Linked DNA regions of Saccharibacillus brassicae. The protein of the gene in region 1 binds, or shares a complex with, the protein of each later gene. Links are inferred from orthologs where the notes say so. Each region holds a gene or a part of one and is shown in the gene's direction. Other genes may lie near its edges. The genes, in order: secA and secY.

The links.
Region 2: the proteins of secA (region 1) and secY are in contact, whole or in part, in a crystal structure (PDB 3DIN), measured with the Thermotoga maritima proteins. The link is inferred for Saccharibacillus brassicae from one-to-one orthologs. Residues at the interface, in WP_004082002.1 of Thermotoga maritima: Glu261, Ala262, Arg263, Lys300, Ala301, Arg302, Thr303, Ile304, Ile305, Leu323, Tyr324, Asp325, Pro326, Val329, Ser330, Tyr333, Ile336, Lys340, Phe345, Val349, Glu363, Phe364, Tyr374, Ser375, Gly376, Gly377, Glu393, Ile395, Thr482, Ser483; in WP_004081795.1 of Thermotoga maritima: Glu108, Gly109, Glu110, Glu111, Ala236, Glu237, Arg238, Arg239, Ile240, Thr241, Ile242, Gln243, Tyr244, Ala245, Arg246, Arg247, Val248, Thr249, Gly250, Arg251, Arg252, Val253, Tyr254, Gly256, Ala257, Ser258, Thr259, Tyr260, Leu261, Pro262.

Annotation. Positions count from the first base shown.
Region 1 is NZ_CP041217.1:1,949,101-1,966,507, reverse strand. Bases 8,549-11,646 are described here. They hold secA (preprotein translocase subunit SecA), read left to right. Parts: upstream 8,549-8,922; coding sequence 8,923-11,370; downstream 11,371-11,646. Other genes in these bases: hpf (ribosome hibernation-promoting factor, HPF/YfiA family), read left to right, coding at 8,549-8,725. In the rest of the region: FFV09_RS08285 (glycosyltransferase family 2 protein), read left to right, coding at 1-26; FFV09_RS08280 (FkbM family methyltransferase), read left to right, coding at 80-868; FFV09_RS08275 (flagellar protein FlaG), read left to right, coding at 1,003-1,389; flagellar filament capping protein FliD, read left to right, coding at 1,401-2,882; flagellar export chaperone FliS, read left to right, coding at 2,910-3,314; flagellar protein FliT, read left to right, coding at 3,307-3,642; FFV09_RS08255 (cold-shock protein), read left to right, coding at 3,895-4,092; FFV09_RS08250 (hypothetical protein), read left to right, coding at 4,300-5,022; FFV09_RS08245 (LPXTG cell wall anchor domain-containing protein), read left to right, coding at 5,327-7,891; more of hpf, read left to right, coding at 8,159-8,548; FFV09_RS08225 (YitT family protein), read left to right, coding at 12,737-13,618; FFV09_RS08220 (Rpn family recombination-promoting nuclease/putative transposase), read right to left, coding at 13,696-14,676; argC (N-acetyl-gamma-glutamyl-phosphate reductase), read left to right, coding at 14,976-16,028; argJ (bifunctional ornithine acetyltransferase/N-acetylglutamate synthase), read left to right, coding at 16,067-17,296. UniProt on the Escherichia coli protein: Required for protein export, interacts with the SecYEG preprotein conducting channel.
Region 2 is NZ_CP041217.1:1,800,616-1,809,889, reverse strand. What follows is about bases 5,688-8,669. They hold secY (preprotein translocase subunit SecY), read left to right. Parts: upstream 5,688-6,520; coding sequence 6,521-7,819; downstream 7,820-8,669. Other genes in these bases: map (type I methionyl aminopeptidase), read left to right, coding at 8,559-8,669; FFV09_RS07595 (adenylate kinase), read left to right, coding at 7,909-8,553; rplO (50S ribosomal protein L15), read left to right, coding at 6,081-6,521; rpmD (50S ribosomal protein L30), read left to right, coding at 5,838-6,023; rpsE (30S ribosomal protein S5), read left to right, coding at 5,688-5,824. Outside these bases: rpsS (30S ribosomal protein S19), read left to right, coding at 1-192; rplV (50S ribosomal protein L22), read left to right, coding at 232-564; rpsC (30S ribosomal protein S3), read left to right, coding at 577-1,242; rplP (50S ribosomal protein L16), read left to right, coding at 1,245-1,679; rpmC (50S ribosomal protein L29), read left to right, coding at 1,669-1,869; rpsQ (30S ribosomal protein S17), read left to right, coding at 1,922-2,188; rplN (50S ribosomal protein L14), read left to right, coding at 2,224-2,592; rplX (50S ribosomal protein L24), read left to right, coding at 2,651-3,007; rplE (50S ribosomal protein L5), read left to right, coding at 3,040-3,582; FFV09_RS07635 (type Z 30S ribosomal protein S14), read left to right, coding at 3,655-3,840; rpsH (30S ribosomal protein S8), read left to right, coding at 3,874-4,272; rplF (50S ribosomal protein L6), read left to right, coding at 4,304-4,846; rplR (50S ribosomal protein L18), read left to right, coding at 4,932-5,300; more of rpsE, read left to right, coding at 5,324-5,687; more of map, read left to right, coding at 8,670-9,274. UniProt on the Escherichia coli protein: The central subunit of the protein translocation channel SecYEG. Consists of two halves formed by TMs 1-5 and 6-10.

The DNA of each region.
Region 1 (17,407 bases):
CTAATCTGATTGCCTGGAAAGATTAACGAAGCAGATTTTGCAGTACTTTATTTAAATGAATAAAGGAGATGACACAAGTATGCATGGTACATACATTGGCGGAAATAAAATGTTGATATCTCCAGTATTTGGTGGAAAATTGATAGTGCCTTCGAACGATTTAAGTTTGTCACCTGACTTAATTATTAATGGGGTAATCGAAGGCCCCTTGACAAAGTTCTTGGCCAAGCAGGTGAAGCAAGGTGACATAGTAGTTGACGTTGGCGCAAATATCGGCTATTTTTCAGTTCTTTTAGGATATTTAGTAGGTAGTGGAGGTCGTGTTTTCAGCTTTGAAGCCAATAAATACTTATATGAATATTTGATTGATAACCTTTCTATAAATTATCTTAGAGATAGAGTTTCCTCATACAATATTGCAATTTATTCAGAAAGAAAAAAGCTTGATTTTTATGCCTCAAAGAAATTTATGGGGAATAGTTCGATTCATGAGCATAGCGATGAATACAAAGCTAACTATGAAGATGAATTCGAAAAATTAGAAGTTGATGCTATTACCTTACCAGAAGCTATTGGGAATATTGAAGAAATTAAATTTTTGAAAATCGATATTGAGGGCGGCGAGCTCCAAGCTTTTATAGGAATGGATGACTGGTTAAGAAGCGGCAGGATTAAAACAGTAATTTTTGAATTGAACCAAGGAATGCTGCAAGGGGATTGGGAAGACTTTACTTCCATGATTCTGAATTACGAGCAATCAGGAAAAACTTTTTATGGGTTATCAGACGAAGGAGATTTAATTGCAATTAAAGTGAATGATGTTATTGAACTAGGGGGATATCCGTTTGTGGTAATGAGTGAGCAGTAATAGCTGGATAGGAAGAAAAGAAGGCTGTCATAAAGATATGACAGCCTTCTATTAATGTAAGTCACTTCTTTGCTATTCATTTTTTTTGATTTTGTCCGATAAAAAAGATAAATAAAACAAGTGGAGGTTGTCAGATGAATCTGCAGTTTTCTGTATCGGCCAGTCCTGCGGGAGGGCTTACAAAAGCCGTTCAAACAAGCAGCGTTTCTTCCACTATAGACAACCAGATGATACAAGCAGCGAGAAACACAGGGGAATTGACGAAATTGGAACATCAAGGAGTTTCTATTTCGATCAGCGACGAACAACTGCTCAAAACGATCGATCGCGCCGTGAAAGCTATGCAAGGACCGGAAACGACGCTTGAGATTAACATTCATGAGAAAACGCATCAGTTGATGATTAAAGTGTTAAACAAGGAAAGCGGAGAGCTGATTCGCGAAATTCCGCCTGAGAAAACACTGGATCTTGTAGCCAAAATGATGGAAATTGCGGGAATCTTGGTCGACCAGAAAGTATAGGGGGAATCGAAATGCGTATCAATGGTTTTTCGGGCATGGATATCGACAGTATGGTCAAGTCCCTTATGACTGTTCAACGTGTGCCTTTGGATAAGATGAATCAGCAGAAGCAGACGCTTCAATGGACACGTGACAATTATAGAGAATTCAACAGCCAGCTTGTTAATTTCAAGAATAAATTGTCCGACTTTGGCAAACAATCGACGACCAATACTCAGGTATCTACCGTTTCGGGTAATACCACTGCCGTCAAAGCAGAAGCAAATGCAAGTGCCAGCGTAGAACCTATGGAAGTGATCGTGAATAAACTTGCTACCAAGTCGACGGCTTCAAGTACGGCTGAATTGACGGCAGGCACTGCAGCTACAACCCTCAAAACGACACTGTCGCAAATTACGGGTGCAGGGTCGTCGGACAATTATAAAATGAAGATCAATAACAAAGAGATCGATGTATCGTCCAGCGACACCATAGAAGCTGTAATTATTAAAATCAATTCATCTGGCGCAGGGGTTACGGCTAGTTTTGACCAAATAAGCGGCAAGTTCTCTGTTTTGGCCAAAGAATATGGAGCTGCCGCAAATGTTAACATAGAATCCGGAGCTGCAACCGCAACTAGCGGAGATCTCTCGGGGCTGCTTAAATTATCCGTAACAAATGCCGTAGATGGACAGGTGACGATCAAAAACGCAGCTTATCCAAGTGGCAGAACGTTCGACACTTCCGATAATACGCTTAACGTAAACGGAATAAAGTTGACCATGCTGCAAGCAACCGGAACAAGCGGCTCTTCAATCGTCAATACCCAGTCCGATCCTACCAAAGCGTTGGATTCGGTAAAAGCGTTTGTCAACTTGTATAATGAGCTGGTTGACAAAATTAATACCAAAACCACTGAAGCCCGCTATAAAAATTTCACGCCATTATCCGATGAACAGAAGAAGGAAATGAAAGAGTCCGAAATCAAGCAATGGGAAGATAAAGCAAAAAGCGGTTTGTTGAAAGGCGATAGCATTCTGACATCCGCTGCTTCGAATATGCGATCGACTGTAGTAAGTTATCTCGGAGATTTAAGTTCGGTAGGGATTACAACCGGGCTTTATCACGAAAATGGCAAATTGAAGATTGATGAAGAAAAACTCAAAAACGCTTTGAGCACAGATCCACAGAAAGTGCTTAACATTTTTCAAGGTTCAAGCGCGGATCCTTCCAAAAAGGGACTTTTTGCGGATTTGAGCAAACAGGTTAATGGTACTTTGGATCAAATGGTGTCCAAAGTAGGTACGTCCAAATTCGATACTGCTGTTACGGGAGTGTTCAAGCAGGAGAGCATGATAGGACGACAGATCAAAGACTACGACAAAAGAATCAGTTCCATGACTGTACGCATGAATGCTATGGAAACTCGTTATTATAAGCAATTCTCTGCCATGGAAGAAGCGATGAGCAAAATGCAGGCACAGTCCTCCAGTCTGACTAATTCCTTAGGTTGATCATTAATCCAGTAAAGGGTGGGACAATTGATTAATTCTCCTTATGAAAGATATCGCCAATCTTCCGTTCAAACTTCTAATCCGGCACAACTTGTAGTGATGTTGTATGATGGAGCAATCCGTTTTGTGAATACGGCAATGAACGGACTTAAAGAACGCAAGTACGAGACGGTCAATACTAATCTGGGTAAAGCGCAAACGATTATCAGCGAATTGATGTCGACTTTGAACTTTGCTTATCCGATTTCGAAAGAACTCTTTTCTCTTTACGAATATATTAATCACCTTTTGATTCAGTCCAATATCAAAAAGCAGGAAGAACCGGCTGTCGAAGCTTTGGGGTACTTATCCGAACTGAGAGAAACGTGGTTGGAAGCCAGTAAAGCTTACGCTGCGGCTGGTGGAATATCTGCCGGAGTTTCTCATGGATAATTGGATTGCTCAATTGGAGGAGCTTACTCACCGAGCGGTGAATCAAGTCGAATCTATGCCTTACGAGGAATTTGAGCAGTTTGTGGAAAAAAGGCAAATCATTATCGATCAGTTGGAAAGCATTTTGATGGTAACCGCCGCAAATCCTCAACAAAAACAACGGTTATCCCAAGTGTTACAGCATGATGCGATTCTTTTGAATCGAATGAATACGCTGAAAGAAGAAGCTCATTCGAAGATCCAACAACGCGGACAAGCCAAAGCGCAAAGAAGCGCCTATGAAAGCCATTATTCTCCGGAAGCCATACTTATGGATCGACGCAAATAACATTCAAATTCCCCTGTTTTCTCTGTTTCGATACAGAGAGAGCAGGGTATTTGTTTTTTAATCCCTTTACTTGATTTAAGCCCTAGATTTGTGATTGCAAAAGGAGTTTTTGACTAATTATTTCGAATGATTATGATGTAACATATTGTAATGTAATCATTTTATATTCCAATTGACAGTCGCGAAGACAGGGTGGTATATTCGAGTAGTGGATCACACATTTTTATCTGATAACGAAGGGAATGTTCGTGCATGCAAGGTAAAGTGAAATGGTTTAACGCAGAAAAAGGTTACGGTTTCATCGAGACGGAAGAAGGCGGCGACGTTTTCGTTCACTTCTCGGCGATTCAAATTGAAGGATTCAAGACGCTGGAAGAAGGACAAGCCGTTGAGTTCGACATCGTTGAAGGCGCTCGCGGACCGCAAGCTTCCAACGTTACTCCTCTGTAAGTCGCGACAGCCGTATACCTGACCTACATAGAGAATTGTGCGTCAACGATTTATGCTGGTTGGAGACACATGGCTCAGCAGGAAGGCCCCGCTTATGCGGGGTCTTTTTCTGTTGATCTTATGAAATTCAGAAAAATTGACGATATAGCATATGAGTTATACAAAAACTGATTATATGTACTGAGAACAAGGAGTGGAAGTAGAATCATGGAAAAGAATATCGTTTATTTGTATTCAGTAGTTTTTAACGTTCTAAAGTATGTATCCGTATTGAATTTGTTTAAATTGATAAGAGTGAACCAATTGGTTTTCAGAAAGGTCACAGAACCTTCGGTTCGAATTGAATTATGGGTTTTTTTTAATTTTGCTTTAGCTTTATTGTCTGTTTATCTGGTTTACTTTTTTAAAGACTATAAAGCGATTACAATTCTGCTTTTAGGATATGGAATTATTAGAGTTTTTGAGATCGTGATTACGCAAATCAACATTTTATTGTTTGACCAATATAGAGCTGAACGAAAAAAGTATGGGGAAATACAGGCAGCAGAAGTTTTGGGAGACTATGCGGAAGCTGAACGTCTGCGTAAAGAAACGGCTTATACGATTGCTGGATTTCGAAGAATGGCCATTCTGCTTATACATAATTTTTTTGAGATCATTTTCTGGTTTACGGTTTCTTACCAAGTCATTGATCAGTCTTTCAAAATAGATGGCGACTTCGGGAACCCATTGGGTCAGGCTTTGTACATCAGTTTTGTTACTATGACTACATTTGGATCTCCTAACTTTGGCATTAAGGATAATTGGAGCCTGACTGTTATCTCGATTCAGTCCGCTATCGGAGTTGTAATGACTTTATTGACTTTTGCTCGCTTTATTTCTCTTCTGCCTCAGACTAAATCTGCAAACATACTGGAAAAAAAACAATAAAACTTGCAAACTGAATTTAAAATAAAAATTTAGGACTTTATCTTTTGATAGAGTCTTTTTGGCTTTTTAAATTTTCACACGGTCTTTAGATATGAAAATATCCCTTTATACCTAAGTTTTCGCTTTTCTCTAGCAAAAGATTTCTTTTATTAGATAAAAATAAATTAAAAGAAAAAATACAAGGAGAAACCGGTTTACAAGGCGTTTTTTGCGTTTAACAAGAATAGAGTAAGGATAGGGACTATTTTACTGGTTTTTCGTCCCGTACATTAGTTCGACCACATCTAAGGAGGGATCACACAAAGTGAGGGGAAAGAACAAAAAAGTATGGGCCATTTTGATTGCCCTGGTACTCGTCTTACATACTATGCTCGGCGCGGGAATCGGTCAGGCAAGGGCGGAGGAAGCGGCGCCAGCCGGAGAGACCGTTGAGCAGCAAGTCACATCCTCGACGGAAGGCAGCGTCGTTCAAGCGGACGTGCCATCCGAATCCGGACAGACCGGAGACCCAATCGTCGTTGAAGAAAGTCCTATAAGCGCAAACGAAGCAGCGGTGGAAGAAGTTCCTGCCGCGGACGCCGGAACTCCTGCCGTGGAAGCGGAAGAAGAAACGGCTCCGGCAGCGGATGCCGCGGCTCCTGTCGCCGAAGAAGAAACAGCTCCCGCAGAGAGCGTAGAGACGCCTGCCGTTGATACGGAAACGCCGGCGGCAGATGAATCGACTCCTGCGACCGACGAAGAGCAGACGCCGGAAACCGACGTCGAAACTCCTGCAAGCGAGGAAGAAGCGGCTGCAACCAAAGAAGAAGCAGACAAAGCGAAAGCCGAACTTGCTGCTAAAGAAGCAGCAGAGGCAGACGCAAAAGTAACACCCGTGATCGAAGAAAACATCATCACGAACGTGTCGATCACGAACCAAAACGGAAGTGTGATCGATGCCGACCACCCGGTTGACGTCAACGATGCGCTTCAACTGAATTATCAGTTCGCTCTCCCGGACGGTAAAGGATACGGAGAAGGTTCGACCTTCGATTTCAACGTTCCTTCGCAATTCCCGATTTACAACGCAGTCAATGCCCCTCTGTTCGCTACCGATAGCTCGGGCGAGACGATCGGTACGCTTCAAGTTACCACGGACGGTCACGTCAAACTCACGTTTAACGATTACATTGCCAAGCATTCCGATGTAAAAGGCAACTTGACGATCGGTACGGTACTGACGGAACAAACCGTAAATAACCAGGAGCAGGTTACTATTTCTTTCCCGATCGCGGGCGGACTCGTACCGGTTATCCTTTATGTCACAAAACCGGACAATACCGATCCGATTCGAAACGATGCCAACCTTTTCTACAAACTGCATACCTCTACCAATTACGCGGATAAACAGGCTGCATGGGGTATTTTCATCAACAAAGATATGCTCTCGCTTAACAAGGTTGTCGTAAAGGACACGTTCCCGAACGGTGGGCTTGAACTGGTCAAAGCTTCGATCGCTGTCGAAGTCGAAGGCACTGAAAATGGCAAAGGAAACGGTCAGTACAGTGCTTATGCAGGCAGCTACACGGTAGAAGTTTTGGAAAACAATTTGCGTAAAGGGTTCGTCGTAACTTTCAATGAGCCTGTAACGCAAAGTCTTCGCATTACTTATACGACCAATTACGACAGCAGTAAATTGACGGACGCTACAGTGAATCAAGGATTCGTCAATCGTGCGAATCTGACTGCCGAGATCCTTGGCAAAGACGGACAAGGCCCTGCGGAACAGATTACCAAAGAATCGCAAATCGCCTTCTACGAGCCTTTCGTTGACAAAGACGGCGCGCAGAACGGAGATCGCCTGAATTGGTCGATCACGATCAACAAAAACCAGTCCACGATCACCAATGCGACCATTATCGATACGGCGGGCAACAGCCAGACGCTGGATCGCGAATCCTTCCGTCTGTACCAAGCGGCCGTGGATCGCAATGGCGTGGTAACCAAGACGGGTACCCTGCTGACAGAAGGCACGGATTATATGTTGAATATGGCAGCGGACGGCACAACCGGATTTACCCTGTCGTTCAACAATCCGATCAATTCCACTTACGTGCTGGAATACGCTTCGACCTTTAACGCCGCTGAGACGAAAGACCTTACGGAAATCGTCAACAACGTTCGTTTTACAGGTGAAGGCATTCGGGGCGGGATCGTGGAAAGTCAAAGCAAAATCACGGTACGCGTAACGACGGGTTCCGGTTCGGGTTCCGGGACGATCCCGGTAACACCGCCGACGACGCCACCAACAACGCCGCCGACGACGCCACCAACAACGCCGCCGACGACAGAGACGCCTCCGCCAACGACGACGCCACCGACAACGGAGACGCCGCCAACGACGGTAACGCCGCCGGATACGACTGTACCGGAAAATCCGGTTCCCGTAGGACCGCCGGTCATCGTGGTGCCGACTCCGCCGACGCCGGTAACGCCGACGCCGGATACGACGATTCCGGACGATACAACGCCGGTTGGACCTCCGGTCGTGCCGACTGAGCCGGATACGACGATTCCGGACGACACGACGCCGGTTGGACCTCCGGCCGTGCCGACGGAACCGGTTATGCCGATTCCGGACGAGACGATCCCGCAGGGACCTCCGATCGTTCCGGTTCAAGAGCAGCCGATTCCGATGCAGCCGATCGTTTCGATCCCTGACGACTCCGTGCCGCAAGGAATGCCAGTAGTCGAAGGAACGGTAGTGCCGAACGAAGAGACACTGCCGCAGACCGGCGAAAGCAGCAGCCTGCCGTACGTGATGGCCGGTGCCGGCCTGATCCTGTTCGGACTGCTGATGAGACGCCGTTCCGCTAAAAACGCCGAATAAGCGCTTTTCGCGGCAAATACGAAGCAGCCTGCCCCCGTTTTCGCGACTCCCGCGAAAGCGGGGGTTTTTGCATGCGTGCGGCTTTGGCTTTTATGCGTACATGCGTTCCTGCGTTTGCCCGGCGGCTTTTAAGGTTAAAAGAGAAGATAGCGGCAAGTCGGAAACGGAGTCCCGGACGAGGTGATCCGATTTGCCGATAAAGCGTTAACACTCTTTTTACTCGGCGTTAACGCTGTGCTATAATGGTGATATAAGGAGGAGTGCCCTATGGATTTTGCGATTCGCGGACAACACATTGAAGTTACTGACGCTCTGAAGGATTACATCGACAAGAGACTCAGCCGACTCGAGAAGTACTTCGATATTCCCCCTGCTACGGAAGGTACGGTTACGCTTAGCGTGACGCGCGGCATTCACAAAGTAGAGGTGACGATCCCTCTTCCAGGCGGCGTGTTCCTGCGCGCGGAAGATCGGAGCGACGACATGTACACGTCGATCGACTCGGTGCTGTCGAAACTTGAGCGCCAGATTCGCAAACACAAGACCAAAATGAACCGCAGGTTCCGTCAGGACGAAAGCCTCAAAGGGTTGTTCGTCGACGAGGGTGCCAACGCTTCCGTCTCCCCGTCCACGGACGAGGAAGAGGCCGAGGACGAACTCCAAGTGGTACGCAGCAAGCGATTCCTGCTCAAACCGATGGACGTCGAAGAAGCTATTCTGCAGATGAACATGATCGGCCACAACTTCTTCGTCTTTTCGAACATCGAATCCGAGACGGTCAACGTCGTGTATCGCCGTAACGACGGCAAATACGGCCTGATCGAACAGGAATAAGGCACGACTTTCACAAAAAAATCAAATTTTTTTAAGAAAAAGGGCCTTATCCGCATCGGATGAGGCTCTTTGTGCGTATATAATATGTTGGAAGTTTTACGGAAGAGCGGCCAGGCGGCCTTTTGCGCGGTTGCCCGTGCCCGCTCAAGCTGGTACAATTTAGGCAAACCATCCGTTTTGCACGAAAGGGGCACAACATGTTAGGACTTGTCAAAAAAATCTTCGGGGATATGAACGAACGGGACGTCAAGAAGTTCATGCGCACCGTGGAGATCATCAATAAAATGGAACCCGATTTCGAGAAGCTTACCGATGACGAATTGAAGCATAAGACGGTCGAGTTCCGTGAGCGCCTGGCCAAGGGCGAATCGGTTGACAGCCTGCTGCCGGAAGCTTTCGCAACGACGCGTGAAGCGTCCAAGCGTACGCTCGGCAAGCGCCATTACGACGTGCAGTTGGTCGGCGGCATCGCCCTGCATAACGGCCGGATCGCGGAAATGAAAACAGGGGAAGGCAAGACGCTCGTCGGCACCCTCCCGGTCTATCTGAATGCTCTCGTCGGCAAAGGCGTGCACGTCGTTACCGTCAACGATTATCTCGCCCAGCGCGATAGCGAGGAAATGGCTCAAGTCTACAATTTCCTTGGCATGACCGTAGGTCTCAACCTGAGCGGCATGGAGCACTCGCAGAAGCAGGAAGCTTACGGCTGCGACATCACGTACGGCACGAACAACGAGTACGGGTTCGACTACCTGCGCGACAACATGGTGCTGTACAAAGAGCAAATGGTACAGCGCCCGCTGTATTTCTGCATCATCGACGAAGTGGATTCCATCCTGATCGACGAAGCGCGTACGCCGCTGATCATCTCCGGCCAGGCGCAAAAATCAACCGAGCTGTATTTCCTTGCGGACCGTTTCGTGAAGCGTCTGCAGGTGGAAGAGGATTACACCGTCGACATCAAGATCAAATCGGTCTCGCTGTCGGATAAAGGCGCGGCCAAAGCCGAGCGCGACTTCGGCATCGACAATCTGTACGACCAAAAGCACGTCATGCTGAACCATCATATCGTGCAGGCGCTCAAAGCGAACGTAATCATGCGCCGCGATGTCGACTACGTCGTCGTCGAAGACGAAGTTGTCATCGTCGACGACTTTACGGGCCGCCTGATGGCCGGCCGCCGTTACAGCGACGGCCTGCACCAGGCGATTGAAGCGAAGGAAGGCATCACGGTTCAGAACGAGAGCATGACGCTCGCGACGATCACGTTCCAGAACTACTTCCGGATGTACCGCAAGCTGGCCGGCATGACCGGTACGGCAAAAACGGAAGAAGAAGAATTCAAAAAGGTATACGGCCTCGAAGTGCTGCAGGTGCCGACGAACCGGCCGAACCAGCGTCAGGATTCGCCGGACGTCGTCTACAAAAGCGTCGCCAGCAAATTCCGTGCGGTCGTAACCGAGATCGAAGAACGCCATGCCAAAAACCAACCGATCCTGGTCGGTACGGTCTCGATCGAGAACTCCGAAGTGCTGTCGGAAATGCTGAAGAAAAAAGGCATTCGTCACCAGGTACTGAACGCGAAGTACCACGCCGAAGAAGCCGAAATTATCTCCAGCGCCGGTCAACCGGGCGCGGTTACAATCGCGACCAACATGGCGGGACGCGGTACCGACATCATGCTGGGCGAAGGCGTGCAAGCTGTAGGCGGCCTGCACATCATCGGTACGGAGCGCCACGAATCGCGCCGGATCGATAACCAGCTGCGCGGCCGTGCCGGACGTCAGGGCGACCCGGGTTCGACGCAGTTCTACCTGTCGCTCGGCGACGAACTGATGAAGCGTTTCGGCGCGGATAACGTGCTGAACATGATGGAGCGCCTGGGCTTCGAAGAAGACCAGCCGATCGAGAGCCGCATGATCACCCGCGCGGTGGAATCGGCGCAGAAGCGGGTCGAAGGCAACAACTTCGATACGCGCAAAATCGTGCTCCAATACGATGACGTGATGAACCAGCAGCGCGGCGTGATCTACAAGCAGCGTATGGAGCTGCTGGAAGCCGACAACGTCAAGCAGATCGTGCTCGACATGATCCGCGGCACGATCGAGCGGATCGTCGAAGCGCATACGGGCGACGATATCCCGGAAAACTGGGAATTGGAGCAGGTGGCCGAGTATATCAACGCCAAGCTGCTTGAAGAAGGCGAGATTACCCGCGACGAGCTGTGGGGCAAAGAATCTTCGGAGATTACGGAGTACCTGTACGACAAAGTCGAACAGCGCTACAACGAACGCGAAGCTTCCCTCGGCGAAGCGATGGTCCGCGAATTCGAGAAAGTCATCGCGCTGCGCGCGGTCGACCGGAAATGGATGGATCATATCGACGCCATGGATCAGCTCCGTCAAGGTATCCACCTGCGGGCATACGGCGGTACCGATCCGCTGCGCGAATACCAGTTCGAAGGTTACGAAATGTTCAATCAGATGATCGCCGGCATCCAGGAAGAGGTGGCGACGTACATCATGAAAGCACGCGTCGAATCGAACCAGCAGCGCGAAGCCGTGATCGACGAGAAGAAGATCAGCACCAACAGTCCGACGCCGGAAAAGAAAGCTTCCCGCAAAGACCGTCGCGCCCAACGTTAATCGTACACCCTCCTGCATGAGCAGGTAACAGCTCCCCGATGAGTTCGGCGGCTGCGTTCGGAATCCCGCGGCACGACCGCCGGATTCCGGCGTACCGCGGCGCGAGCCCGGGCATACGGCCCGGTTTCCGAAGTTCTTTTCGGAAGCCGGGCCGAAGGGCTGTTTACGGGCGGTTTATCCGCCGACATAAACGAGAGAAGCCGCAAGCGGCTTTTTAGACTACCAACGAGGTGAAGAAAAATGATCGATCCGAATGTCAGACACGATCTGCGCGAGTTGACGCAGAAATTAACCAACCTTAGGGGGTCACTTTGACTTAGATCTCAAAGAAGAAATGATCTCCAACTTCGAAGAGAAAATGGCCGCTCCCGGTTTTTGGGACGACAGCGATAAAGCGCAGGCGCTGATTGCGGACATGAACGCGGTCAAAGGCTCGCTTGACCAATATCTGAAAATGCAGCAGGATTTCGACGACGCCGTGCTGATGGCGGAACTCGCCGACGACGAAGACGATCAGGAAATGGCGGATGAAGTGGCGGCAAGCGTAGCCGATCTCATGACGCGCATGGGCGAGTTCGAACTGCAGCTGCTGCTGAGCGAACCTTACGACAAGCTGAACGCCATTCTGGAGCTGCATCCGGGCGCCGGCGGCACCGAGTCGCAGGATTGGGGACTTCAGCTGCTGCGGATGTATACGCGTTGGGCCGAGAAGCGCGGCTTCAAAGTCGAGACGCTCGATTACCTGCCGGGCGAAGAAGCCGGCATCAAAAGCGTGACGCTGCTGATCAAAGGCCATAACGCCTACGGCTATCTCAAAGCGGAAAAAGGCGTGCATCGCCTCGTCCGCATCTCGCCGTTCGATTCATCGGGCCGCCGCCATACGTCGTTCGTATCGTGCGACGTCGTGCCGGAGATCGACGACACGATCGATATCGATATTCGCACGGAAGACCTGAAGATCGACACGTACCGCGCAAGCGGCGCGGGCGGTCAGCATATCAATACGACCGATTCGGCCGTCCGGATTACCCACCTTCCGACCGGCGTGGTCGTGACGTGCCAGAATGAACGCTCGCAGATCAAAAACCGCGAACAGGCCATGACGATGCTCCGTTCCAAGCTGTATGAACGGGAGATCGAAGAACAAAAGCGGCAGTTGGCAGAGATTCGCGGCGAACAGTCGGAGATCGGCTGGGGCAGCCAGATCCGCTCGTACGTGTTCCATCCTTACAGCATGGTCAAAGACCATCGCACGTCGCATGAAGTCGGCAACATCGGCGCGGTCATGGACGGCGATCTGGACGGATTCATCGACGCTTACTTGCGCAGCCAGCTGAAGATCGAACCGTCGGAGTAAGCGGGAGCCATGTCAACGAGCAAAGGCGGCAGAAAGCCGCTGGTCCCGCTTCACGGCGCCAAACGAAACGCCCTCGATACGACGCTGATTGTCGTGGGCGCTTTTATTACGGCGATCGCGTTCAACCTGTTCCTGCTGCCGAATCAGATCGCGTCCGGCGGCGTGTCCGGCCTGTCGATCATTATCAAGGAATGGTTCGATTTCGAGCCTGCTTTTACCCAGTGGATCTTCAATATCCCGTTGTTTATCGCCGGGGTGATTTTTCTGGGCAAACAGTACGGGGCGCGCACGCTCGTCGGTACGATTTGCCTGCCGCTTTTCATCTTCCTCACGCGCGACTGGCCGATCTCGACAACCAATCCGCTGCTCGGTTCGCTGTATGGCGGAATCGGCGTCGGCTTGGGCCTCGGACTCGTGTTCCGCGGGCGCGGCTCGACCGGCGGCCTGTCGATCGTGGCGCATCTGCTGCAAAAGTTCAGCGGACTCAGCCTGTCGCTGAGCGTCATGCTGGTCGACGGCACGGTTATCGTGCTGGCCGGCTTCACGTTGTCGTTCGAAAATGCGCTGTATGCACTGATCGGGCTGTACGTGACGGGCAAAGTGATCGACGCGGTGGAGATGGGCCTCGGGTATACGAAAGTGGCCTACATTATTACGGATAAGCGCGAAGAGCTTACCCGGGTGATTTTGCAGGACCTCGACCGCGGCTTGACCGAACTCAGCGCACGCGGTGGCTATACCGGCGAGTCCAGGCCGATGCTCATGGTCGTAATCGGCCAGAGCGAGACGAGCCGGCTGAAGACGCTGGTGCGCTCGGTCGATCCCGAAGCGTTCGTCGTGATCAGCAACGCGCAGGAAGTGCTGGGCAAAGGATTCAAGATCCAGATCTGAGCGAAAACCTGCGCAAAACAAAAACCGCTTCCGGAGTCTCTCGACTTTGGAGGCGGTTTTTGCATATGGAATCGGATCTAGGTCGACAGCCGGTCGATCTCTTCCCGCGTCAGGCCGGATAACCGCATCGTCTGTTCGGCGCTCATGCCTTCCGCGAGCAGATTGCGGGCGATTTCCTGCCTCGCTGCCCGTTCGCCTTCGGCTTTGCCTGCCGCCATACCTTCAACCTTGCCTTCTTCCAAGCCTTTACGCCGCATTTCGTAATACTCGTCGCGCAGCGCTTTTGTCAGATTCGAAATCATGCTATCCACTCCTTTGGGATCGTTGAACTCGTCGAGAATATGGCCGATCTGTTCGGTTTCCTTCGGATTGATCAGTTTGAACCACGATTTGAACAGCCGGAAAAGTTCGGGACTGAGTGTTTGCAGCATGCGGCTCGACTTCTTCAACTGTGCGGTGAACGATTCGGCACCCGGATGCTGCTCCACGAGAAAGATGAGCCCCATCAAGTTATCCATCTCCTGCAGTTTGCGTTCGTCAAGCCGTTTGACGTCAAGGAGCACGTAACGAAAATTCAACAGTTCTTCGCCGAAATGCTGCTCGCCGCCCAGCATTTCGCGAAAAGAACGGGCCGCGGTCCATGCGGAACTTCCATTGTATAAAACGATCGGCACGATCGCGGGCAGCCGATAACTTTTTCTGCGCACCTCGGCGGGCGGAGCGTTAAGGCTGACGTCGCGCCAGATCTCCGTCATGTACGTCAGCAGCCGGTGCGGCATCTCGAAGTCGACCCGGGATTGGAACTCCAGCAGCAAATAAAAGTAAAACTCCTGTCCCCGTATACAGGCTCGGTAGACGAGATCCGACTCTTTTTCCTTATAATCGCTCAAAATATACGACTTGTCGACCCGCAGCAGGTCTTCCCCGGCAATTTGCCGCGCCCATTCGCCGGGCACGAAGTTCTGCAGCAGTTCGGCGAACAGGGAACGGCTGGACAGCAGCGATTTGTAGGCTTTGTCGTAAGGGTGATGCAGCGGTCTTTTTCGATCCGGATGCATAGCGCAATCTTCCTCTCGGGAACAAATGATTCAAAGGAGATCGCGCCGGGGTCGGAAGATGCGCCGGATCTTTTCTTTTTATGAAGTATACTCTTTTCATGAAGAAAAGGGAATGTATGTTCCTGTTTTCGTATCTGCTTTTTTTCTCCTTGCACGGAATGTAAACTTTTTCGCGCAAGGTTGTATTTATATGATACCGAACGTATAATAATACATATTATTCACGTTCTATGCACGGTATATGCATGTATGCCACATATTCATTCGAAAGAACCTTATAGAGCGGAGGCCAGGAAGAAATGAGCAAAGACAAGATCAAAGCGGCGATCGTAGGCGCGACCGGTTACGGCGGGGCGGAGCTGATCCGTCTGCTCCAGGCGCATCCCCATGTCGAAGTCAGCTGCGTGCTGTCGTCGTCGAGCAGCGGCGTTCCGCTGAGCGCGAGCTTTCCCCATCTGACGAACCTTATCGAACTGGAGCTTGAATCGATCGAGCCGGCGAATATCAAAGCCAAAGCCGATGTCGTCTTCCTGGCCACGCCTGCGGGCGTAAGCGCCGAGCTGACGCCTAAGCTGCTGGAACAAGGACTCAAAGTCATCGATTTGTCGGGCGATCTTCGTCTCAAGGACGGAGCCGTCTACGAGAAATGGTACAAACGTCCTCCGGCATCCGAAGACGTGCTGGCCCAGGCGGTATACGGGCTGAGCGAGATCTACGGTGAGTCCGTCGTCGGGCGTGCGGCGATCTCGAATCCGGGCTGCTTTCCGACGGCGACGCTGCTCGGCCTGATCCCGGCGGTGAAAGCGGACTGGATCGACCCGGCGACGATCATCATCGATGCCAAAACCGGCGTGTCCGGCGCGGGACGCGGAACCGGGCTCGGCACGCATTACGGCGAGATTAACGAAAGCGTGAAAGCCTATAAGGTCAACGCGCATCAACATATTCCGGAAATCGAGCAGGTGCTCGGCGAAGCAGCCGGCGCGGAAGTGGTCGTGACGTTCACGACACACTTGATTCCGATGACCCGCGGCATTCTGAGCACGATGTACGCTTCGGTCAACGAAAAGCGGAGCACGCAGGAATTCATCGATTTGTATCGAACCTTTTATGCAGGGCGTCCGTTCGTGCGCATTCGGGAAAACGGCGTCATGCCGGCAACCAAAGAAGTCTCGGGCTCGAATTACTGCGATATCGGGTTTTCGGCGGACGAACGGACCGGCCGCGTCACGATCGTGTCGGTCATCGACAATATGGTCAAAGGCGCGGCGGGACAGGCGATCCAGAACCTGAATCTCATGATGGGCTGGGACGAAGCGGAAGGTCTCCGTTTCGTTCCGATGTATCCTTGATTCCATAGCGATTATATACCGAAAGGCGGAAGCGGCTCATGGCAGTTCCTTCTTATACCGTCGTCGAAGGCGGATCAATCATTACGCCGAAGGGATTCCGGGCATCCGGTCTTCACTGCGGTTTGAAAAAAACGGACAGAAACGATATCGGCGCCATCGTGTGCGAGGTTCCCGCTTCGGCGGCGGCCGTCTATACGACGAACCTGTTCCAGGCGGCTCCGCTGCAGACGACCCGCGACAGCCTGGCGAACGGCGTGCTGCGCGCGGTCATTGTGAACAGCGGCAACGCCAATGCGTGCACGGGGACCCAGGGCGACGCGGACGCGTCCGAAATGCGCGATCTGGCAGCTAAAAGTTTCGGCGTGAACCCGGAAGACGTGGCGGTCGCTTCGACCGGCGTCATCGGAGAGAATCTGAAGATGGACTGCGTGCGAAGCGGCATCGCCCGCCTGGCGGACGTGCTGGCAGGCGACGCGGATGCCGGAGAACAATTCAGCCAGGCGATTCTGACGACCGATCTGGTCAAAAAAGAGCTGTGCGTCTCGCTGCCGATCGACGGGCAGACCGTGACGATCGCGGGCGCGGCCAAAGGCTCCGGCATGATTCATCCGAACATGGCGACCATGCTGGCCTTTATGACGACGGATGCCAAAATCGGCAGCGAAGCGCTGCACAAGCTGCTGCGGCGCACGACCGAAAACACGTTCAACATGATTACGGTGGACGGCGATACGAGTACCAACGACATGCTGGTCGTTATGGCGAGCGGTCTGTCGGGGCAGAAGCAGGAGCTGGACGAAGCCCATCCGGATTGGGCGGCTTTCGCCGAAGCGTTCGTGCGGGTCTGCGAGCATCTGGCCAAAGCGATTGCCCGCGACGGCGAAGGCGCGACCAAGCTGGTCGAAGTAACCGTAAGCGGCGCGGAGAGCGAAGAGTCCGCACGGGCCGTCGCGAAGACGGTCATCGGCTCCAGCCTCGTCAAAACGGCCGTATACGGCGCGGACGCCAACTGGGGACGCATTATCGCGGCCGTCGGACGCGCGGGCGTGCCCGTTCATCCGCATACGGTCGATATCAAGCTCGGCGATATCGTCGTGCTGACGTCTTCCCAGCCGGTCGCGTTCGACGAAGAGTTGGCGCTGGAATATTTAAAAGGCGATACCGTGACCATCTCGGTCGAGCTGAACATGGGCGAAGCGCAGGCGACTGCCTGGGGCTGCGACCTGACTTACGATTACGTGCGCATCAATGCGGCGTACCGGACATAAATCGAACCTATTGCCGTACCAAGCGCGGCCGGCGCAGGCCGAACCGCGAATCGATACAAAGCCGGAAGTTACCGGCGCATCTGGAGGGATAGTCATGCAGCGACAGTCGTA
Region 2 (9,274 bases), 150 kb from region 1 along the record:
GTTATCAAAACTTGGTCCCGACGCTCCACGATCTTCCCACAATTCATCGGACACACTTTCGCCGTTTATGACGGTCGCAAGCACGTGCCGGTATACGTGACGGAAGACATGGTCGGACACAAACTTGGTGAGTTCGCGCCGACGCGTACTTACAAAGGCCATACCGACGACGACAAGAAAACAAGACGCTAAAACGGACATCATTAAAGTCCGAAGGGAGGTTATGATAGCATGGAAGCACAAGCGCACTTGAAATATTCCCGCATTTCTCCACGTAAAGCGCAACTGGTCGCTGACCTGATTCGCGGCAAACACGTGGGTGAAGCTATCGCGATTCTGCGCCACACTCCGAAAGCGGCATCCCCGCTCATGGAGAAGCTGCTGAACTCGGCGATCGCAAACGCAGAGCATAATCATTCGCTGGACGTCAGCAAACTGGTTATCTCGCAAGTTTACGTCAACCAAGGACCGACTCTGAAACGTTTCCGCCCTCGGGCAATGGGACGCGCAAGCCGGATCAATAAACGCACCAGCCATATCACTTTGGCTGTATCCGAAAAGTAAGGAGGGACAACTGTGGGACAAAAAGTAAATCCGGTCGGACTCCGCGTAGGGATCATCCGTGACTGGGAATCCAAATGGTACGCAGGTAAAGACTTCGGCACACTGCTGATGGAAGACGTGAGAATTCGCGAATACCTGAAAGCTAAACTTAAAGAATCCGCTGTCTCCAAGATCGAGATCGAAAGAGCGGCTAACCGCGTAAACGTGACGATCCACACTGCTAAACCGGGTATGGTCATCGGACGTGGCGGCGCAGAAGTTGAAGTACTGCGTGGCGAAATCACCAAGATTTCGAACGGCAAAAAAGTACACATCAACATCGCTGAAATCAAAAACCAAGAACTCGACGCTATTCTGGTCGCTGAAAGCATCGCACAACAACTGGAGCGTCGCGTATCGTTCCGTCGTGCTCTGAAACAGTCGATGCAGCGCACTATGCGTTCGGGCGCAAAAGGAATCAAAACTGCGGTTAGCGGACGTCTCGGCGGCGCTGAAATCGCTCGTTCGGAAGGCTACAGCGAAGGAACTGTTCCACTTCATACCCTGCGTGCCGACATCGATTACGGTACAGCTGAAGCGCACACGACTTATGGTCGTATCGGCGTTAAAGTATGGATCTATCGTGGAGAGATTCTTCCGCCAGCTAAGAAACAAGCTGCTCAGGAAGGAGGCAACTAATCATGTTGGTACCTAAACGTGTAAAACACCGTAAACAGCAACGCGGCAGTCTGGCCGGTCGTGCTAAAGGCGGTACTGAATTGAACTTCGGCGAATTCGGCCTGCAGGCGACTGAACCTTCTTGGATCACGAACCGTCAGATCGAAGCTGCTCGTATCGCCATGACCCGTTACATCAAACGGGGCGGTAAAGTCTGGATCAAGATTTTCCCTGACAAGCCGATTACTCAAAAGCCTCTCGAGGTTCGGATGGGTAGCGGTAAAGGTAACGTTGAGAAATGGGTAGCGGTTGTAAAACCGGGCAAGATCATGTTCGAACTTGCTGGCGTATCCGAAGAAATCGCTCGTGAAGCGATGCGTCTTGCTTCTCACAAACTGCCTGTCAAAACCAAGTTTGTGAAACGTGAAGAAGTGGGTGGTGAAGCAAATGAAGGCTAAGGAACTGCGTGACCTGACTACTGCCGAAATCGAACAGAAGGTCTCCGGATTCAAAGAGGAACTCTTTAATCTGCGCTTTCAGCTCGCTACCGGTCAGCTCGATAACCCGACTCGCATCAGCGTTGTCCGCAAGGAAATCGCTCGTGCCAAAACGGTTCTGCGTCAAAGAGAACTCGGGATCACTTCGTAATTCATTTTAACCCTCCGGGTATCAGGCCCGTTATTCAGGAAGGAGGCTAACCATGACCGAACAACGCAACTCGCGTAAAGTGTTGGTGGGTAAAGTCGTAAGCGACAAAATGGACAAGACGATCGTTGTTGTTGTAGAAACTTACAAAAAACACGAACTCTATCATAAACGCATCAAATCGACTAAGAAGTTCAAAGCGCATGATGAGAACAATGAAGCGAAAATCGGCGATACAGTAAGAATCGTTGAGACACGCCCGTTGTCGAAAGACAAGCGCTGGAGACTGGCTGCAGTCACTGAAAAAGCAATCATCATCTAATGAACGATAAGCTCGTCCGAAAGGAGGAAATATAAATGATTCAACCATTTACACGTTTGGCTGTAGCCGATAACTCCGGTGCGAAGGAACTGATGTGTATCCGCGTCCTCGGCGGTACGGGACGTCGTACGGCTAACATTGGAGACCTGATCGTTTGCTCGGTAAAACAAGCAACACCAGGAGGCGTTGTCAAAAAAGGCGACGTAGTTAAAGCGGTAGTCGTTCGCACGAAGCGTTCGGTACGTCGTAAAGACGGATCGTATATCGCATTCGACGAGAATGCAGCAGTTGTGGTAAAAGACGATCGCGGCCCGCGCGGCACGCGTATCTTCGGACCAGTAGCCCGTGAACTTCGCGACAAGGACTTCATGAAAATCGTTTCCTTGGCCCCGGAAGTTATCTAATATAATGCACGATTTTCTTAGCGGCCTGCCGGCCGGTGAGTCATAGGAGGTGTACCTGATGGCAAGAGTGAAAAAAGTTCTGGAATCCCACAACAACAAACTTCACGTGAAAAAAGACGATGTCGTTATCGTGATCAGCGGTAAAGACAAAGGCAAAAAAGCGCGCGTTATCGCCGCTTACCCTCGTGAAAACCGCGTGCTGGTCGAAGGCGTGAACATGGTGAAAAAACACCAGAAGCCAAGCCAAAACAACCCGCAAGGCGGAATCGTGGAGCAAGAAGCTTCGATCCACGTGTCGAACGTGATGCACGTTGACCCGAAAGACGGCGGCAAAGTAACCCGCGTAGGTTACAAGACGTTGGATAACGGCAAAAAAGTGCGCGTTGCGAAACGGTCCGGAGAAGTTATCGAATAATATCATTTTTTTGGAAAGGAGGTTCATCTTTCATGGTAACAAGACTGAAAGAACGTTATTTGAACGAAAGCACTCCTGCTTTGATGCAGAAGTTCAACTATACATCGGTAATGCAAGTTCCTAAGCTGGAGAAAGTTGTCATCAACATGGGTGTCGGCGAAGCCGTATCCAACTCCAAGGTTCTGGACACTGCCGTAGCCGAACTTGAGCAGATCGCAGGTCAAAAGCCTGTTATCACTCGTGCTAAAAAGTCGATCGCAGGTTTCAAACTGCGTGAAGACATGCCGATCGGAACGAAGGTTACACTGCGCGGCGAGCGTATGTACCAGTTCCTCGACAAACTGTTCAACGTTGCGCTTCCGCGCGTACGTGACTTCCAGGGTGTATCCAACAAAGCCTTCGACGGCCGCGGCAACTACACACTGGGTCTGAAAGAACAGCTTATCTTCCCAGAAATCCAATACGATCAAGTGGACAAAGTCCGCGGTATGGATATCGTCATCGTAACTACGGCGAAAACGGACGAAGAAGGCCGCGAGCTGCTCGCAGGTCTCGGAATGCCTTTCGCAAAATAATATCGGCCAGTATCTAGGGCCATGATCCATGACCCTGTTCTTCCGAAACTATCCAGGAGGTGTCAGGCTAAAGTGGCAAAAACTTCGATGAAAGTTAAACAGCAACGTACACCAAAATTCAAAGTGCGTGCTTACACGCGCTGCGAACGTTGCGGTCGTCCACACTCGGTGTTACAAAAGTTCAAGATCTGCCGTATTTGCTTCCGCGAATTGGCTCATAAAGGCCAGATCCCTGGCGTTAAAAAAGCAAGCTGGTAATTACCGCATAACAAGGAAGGAGGTTCACACATTATGACTATGTCCGATCCGATTGCAGATATGCTTACACGCATTCGCAACGCGAACGTGGTGCGTCACGAGAAAGTCGAAATGCCGGCTTCCGCGATGAAAAAGCAAATTGCCGAGATCCTGAAACGCGAAGGTTTTATCCGCGACGCGGAATTCGTACAGGATAACAAACAAGGCATGATTCGTATTTTCCTGAAATACGGTCAAAACAACGAACGCGTTATTACTGGTCTGAAAAGAATCAGTAAGCCTGGTCTGCGCGTGTACACGAAGAGCAACGAAGTTCCTCGCGTACTGGGCGGCCTGGGTATCGCGATTATCTCCACGTCCAAGGGAGTTATGACCGACAAAGAAGCTCGTCAAGCGAAAGCTGGCGGCGAAGTAATCTGCTACGTTTGGTAATCACGTCAGAACACAAGGAGGTGCAACAAATATGTCGCGTATTGGTCGCAAACCAATCGAAGTACCGGGCGGTGTTGAAGTAACGCTGAATAACACGGCGATTACGGTCAAAGGCCCTAAAGGTACTCTCACTCGTGAACTTCATAGAGATATGAAAGTAACGGTGGAAGCTAACACAATTACGGTAGAACGTCCTTCCGACAACAAAGAGCATCGTTCCCTTCACGGAACGACCCGCAGCGTTGTCAGCAACATGGTAAGTGGTGTAACGGAAGGTTTCTCCAAGTCGCTTGAACTGGTCGGGGTCGGATACCGTGCCAGCAAGTCCGGAGAAAAAATCGTCTTGAACGTAGGCTACTCCCACCCGGTCGAAATCACGCCGGAATCGGGAATCGAGTTCGAAGTTCCTTCGAACACGAAAATCATCGTTCGCGGAATTGACAAAGAGCGCGTAGGCGCTTATGCTGCTCAAATCCGTAAAGTACGCGAACCTGAGCCGTATAAAGGCAAAGGGATCAAGTACGAAGGCGAACGCATCATCCGTAAAGAAGGTAAAGCCGGTAAGAAGAAATAAACCGTTGCCTTTAACCTTATCCACAACCATAGCTTGCTCATGTAAAGCTGCTTAATAGGCAGATTGGGAAGGAGTGAAAGTACTCATGATTACCAAAGGTGATAAAAATAAAGCTCGCTTGAAAAGACACTTGCGTGTACGCAAGAAAATTCAAGGTACGGTTGAGCGCCCTCGTCTGAACGTATACCGTTCGGAAAAGCACATCTATGCCCAACTGATCGACGACGTAAACGGTGTAACCATCGTTTCCGCATCGACTATGGACAAAGAGCTGAAAAGCGAAATCACAAACGGCGGCAACGTTGAAGCTGCTGCCAAAGTTGGCACACTGGTTGCAAACCGCGCTAAGGAAAAAGGTCATGCCGTTGTCGTCTTCGACCGCGGAGGATACCTCTACCATGGACGGATTCAAGCACTGGCCGACGCAGCCCGCGAAGCCGGACTGGAATTCTAAAACGAAAAAAGGAGGTTAACGACTTGCGTGTAGATATGAGCACTGTAGGAGAACTGACGGAGCGCGTTGTACACATCAACCGCGTAGCTAAAGTTGTAAAGGGCGGACGCCGCTTTAGCTTTAGCGCACTGGTTGTCGTGGGCGACGGCCAAGGCAACGTTGGAGCAGGAATCGGCAAAGCCGGAGAAGTTCCGGATGCGATCCGTAAAGGTATCGAAGATGCCAAGAAAAACCTGATCCACGTTCCTCTCGTCGGAACAACAATCACTCACCTGGTAACGGGTAAATTCGGAGCGGGCAGCGTACTGCTGAAACCGGCATCCGAAGGTACCGGAGTCATCGCCGGCGGTCCTGTACGTGCAGTACTGGAACTGGCAGGCGTAGGCGACATCTTGACAAAATCCCTGGGTTCTTCGAACTCCATGAACATGGTCAACGCGACTTTGGAAGGATTGTCCCGTTTGAAGCGTGCCGAAGATGTGGCAAAGCTTCGCGGCAAATCCGTCGAAGAACTGAGAGGCTAAGGAGGGAACAACAATGGCTAAATTGGAAATTACCCTCGTACGCAGCCTGATCGGACGTCCGAAAAACCAACGCACGACCGTCAACACGCTCGGACTGCGTAAAACGAATCAAGTCGTCGTTCAAAACGACAACGCTGCGATTCGCGGTATGGTCAACCAAGTCAAGCACTTGGTTTCCGTAAAAGAAATCGAAGCTTAAATCCATCGCTCCGCAAGGAGCGAATTAATAGAATGAATCAAGGAGGTGCAACGAACGATGAAGTTACATGAGCTTTCTCCTGCTCCAGGTTCCAAAAAAGAGCGGAAACGCATCGGTCGCGGTACGAGTAGCGGTACGGGTAAAACAGCCGGACGCGGTCACAAAGGCCAAAACTCCCGCTCCGGCGGCGGTGTTCGTCCAGGTTTCGAAGGCGGTCAGAACCCATTGTACCGTCGTCTGCCAAAACGCGGATTCGTTAACCCGACCCGCAAAGAATACGCCATCGTCAACATCGAAGAACTGAACAACTTTGCAGAAAACACCGAAATCACTCCTGAGCTGCTTAAGGAACAAGGTATCGTCAAAGATGCCAAGAGCGGTATCAAGATCCTTGGCAATGGCGATGTGACGGTGAAATTGACTGTCAAAGCAAACAAGTTCTCTCAATCTGCGGTGGAGAAAATCGAGGCTGCCGGCGGTAAAACCGAGGTGATCTAATGTTCAACACCCTGAAGAATATATGGCGGGTCGACGACCTCCGTAAACGAATCCTGTTTACGCTGATGGTTCTGGTGATCTACCGTATCGGTACGTTCATTCCCGTTCCGGGAGTCAACACGGACGTGCTTCAGTCGGCTAACGAAGCCGGCAGCCAGTTGATGGGACTGCTGAACACCTTCTCCGGAGGGGCGCTCATGCAGTTCTCGATCTTCGCCCTCAGTATCTATCCGTACGTTACGGCATCGATCATCGTGCAGCTGCTGTCGATGGATGTCATTCCGAAATTCACCGAGTGGTCCAAACAAGGTGAACACGGTAAGAAAAAGCTGGCGCAGATCACTCGATACGGCACCATAGTTCTGGGTTTGGTTCAGGCGTTCGCCACGGCGATCGGATTCAACCGCATTTATAATGCGGAGATGATTCCGAACGCTACGACCGTCGATTATATCCTGATTGCGATCGTCCTGACTGCCGGTACATCCCTCTTGATGTGGATGGGCGAGCAGATCACGGAAAAGGGCATCGGCAACGGGATCTCGATTCTCATCTTTGCCGGGATCGTCGCAAACATTCCGGGGTATATCTCGACGACGGCTCAATCCGATTTCATCGTGGACGGTCAAACGTTCTTGAACGCGATGAAAACCGTGATTATCGTTCTGGTCTTGATCCTGATTATTGTCGGTGTTATCTTTATTCAGCAGGGGATCCGGAAAGTTCCGGTCCAATATGCGAAGCGGGTAGTCGGCAATAAAATGTACGGCGGTCAAAACACTCACATTCCGTTGAAAGTCAACGCTGCGGGTGTCATCCCGGTTATCTTCGCCGTTTCTCTGCTGCAGTTCCCGGTTATTCTCGCAAACTTCTGGTCGGGCTATGCCTGGGCAGCTTGGGTGCAAAACAACTTGAACTACAGTCAACCGCTTGGCATGGCGCTTTACGCGCTCATGATCATCGGTTTCACGTTCTTCTACACCTTCGTGCAGATCAATCCGCAGCAGATGGCGGAGAACATGAAGAAAAACGGAGGTTACATCCCAGGAGTTCGTCCGGGTAAAGCGACCGAGAAGTACATCACTCGCGTGATGTCGCGTCTCACCGTGACCGGTGCGGTATTCTTGACAGTCATTTCCCTGCTGCCGATCGCGTTCGGTTCGCTCTCCGGTCTTCCCCAATCGGTTCAAATCGGCGGCACTTCGCTGCTGATCGTCGTCGGGGTTGCGCTGGATACGATGAAGACGATTGAAAGTCAGCTGATTAAACGGCACTATAAAGGTTTTATCAATAAATAGCTCAGGTTCCGGACGGGTCCGACTCCATGCGCTCGCCCGGCGCCTTTTGTGCGGTTAGGCATGGGTTAGACGTAAGGAGTTGACATGACGTGAACATTCTATTCATGGGGCCTCCCGGGGCAGGTAAAGGAACACAGGCACAGGTCATTGTCGATGCATTCGGTCTTCCTCATATTTCGACGGGCGATGCTTTTCGCCTGGCGATCAAAGAGGGAACCCCAATCGGGGTCAAAGCCAAAGAATACATCGATCAAGGGCTGCTCGTACCGGATGACGTAACGAACGGTATCGTCCGCGAACGGCTGAGTCAGCCGGATTGCGAAAAAGGTTTCTTGCTCGACGGATTTCCGAGAACTCTGCTGCAGGCCGAAGCTTTGGATACACTTTTGCTCGAGTCTGGCCGTAAGCTTGATCATGTTATCAATCTGAATGTCGATCCGGAGAAGCTTCTTGTCCGGATTACGGGTCGTCGGATCTGCAGAACTTGCGGAACGACCTATCATGTAATCTTCAACCCGCCGAAGCAGGAAGGCGTGTGTGACAAAGACGGTGGCGAACTTTACCAGCGTCCGGATGACAATGAAGAGAGCGTACGCACGCGGCTTGAGGAATATGCAAGCAAAACGGCGCCTCTGATCGATTACTATGCAAACAAAGGCTTGCTGCGGCAGATCGACGGAGACCAGGAGATCGGTACGGTATCGGAAGGTATCCTATCCGTACTGCGAGGTTAACTGTAATGATCATTTGCAAGTCCGAAACGGAGCTCGGCTTTATGAGAGAAGCGGGACGGATTGTGGCTGAGACTCACCGTGTGTTGGAGAAAGCGATCAAGCCGGGCGTTACGACGGCCGAACTTGATGCGCTGGCCGACGCAACCATCCGCAGCCAGGATGCGGTGCCGTCTTTCAAAGGCTATAATGGTTTTCCGGCCAGCATATGTGCGTCGGTCAACGACCAGCTGGTTCACGGATTCCCCAGCGAGCGCAAGCTTCGGGAAGGCGATATCGTCACTTTCGATATCGGCGCGCAGTACCGCGGTTATCACGGCGATTCCGCCTGGACCTACCCGGTAGGGCGAATTTCCGATCAAGCCCAGCGGCTGCTGGACGTTACGGAAGGCTCCCTGTACGCAGGACTGGCACTTATTAAGCCGGATGTGCGTCTGTTTACCATTTCGCATGCGATTCAGCGATACATCGAAGCATCCGGAATGTCGGTCGTTCGGGAATTCGTGGGGCACGGCATCGGCCGGGACCTGCACGAAGAACCGAACATACCGAACTACGGCATCGAAGGACGCGGTCCTCAGCTGAAGCCCGGCATGGTGCTCGCTATCGAACCGATGGTCAACCTCGGCGGAAGACAAGTTCGGACGCTGGAGGATCAATGGACCGTCGTAACGGCAGACGGCTCGCTGTGCGCTCATTTCGAGCATACGGTGGCGGTTACCCC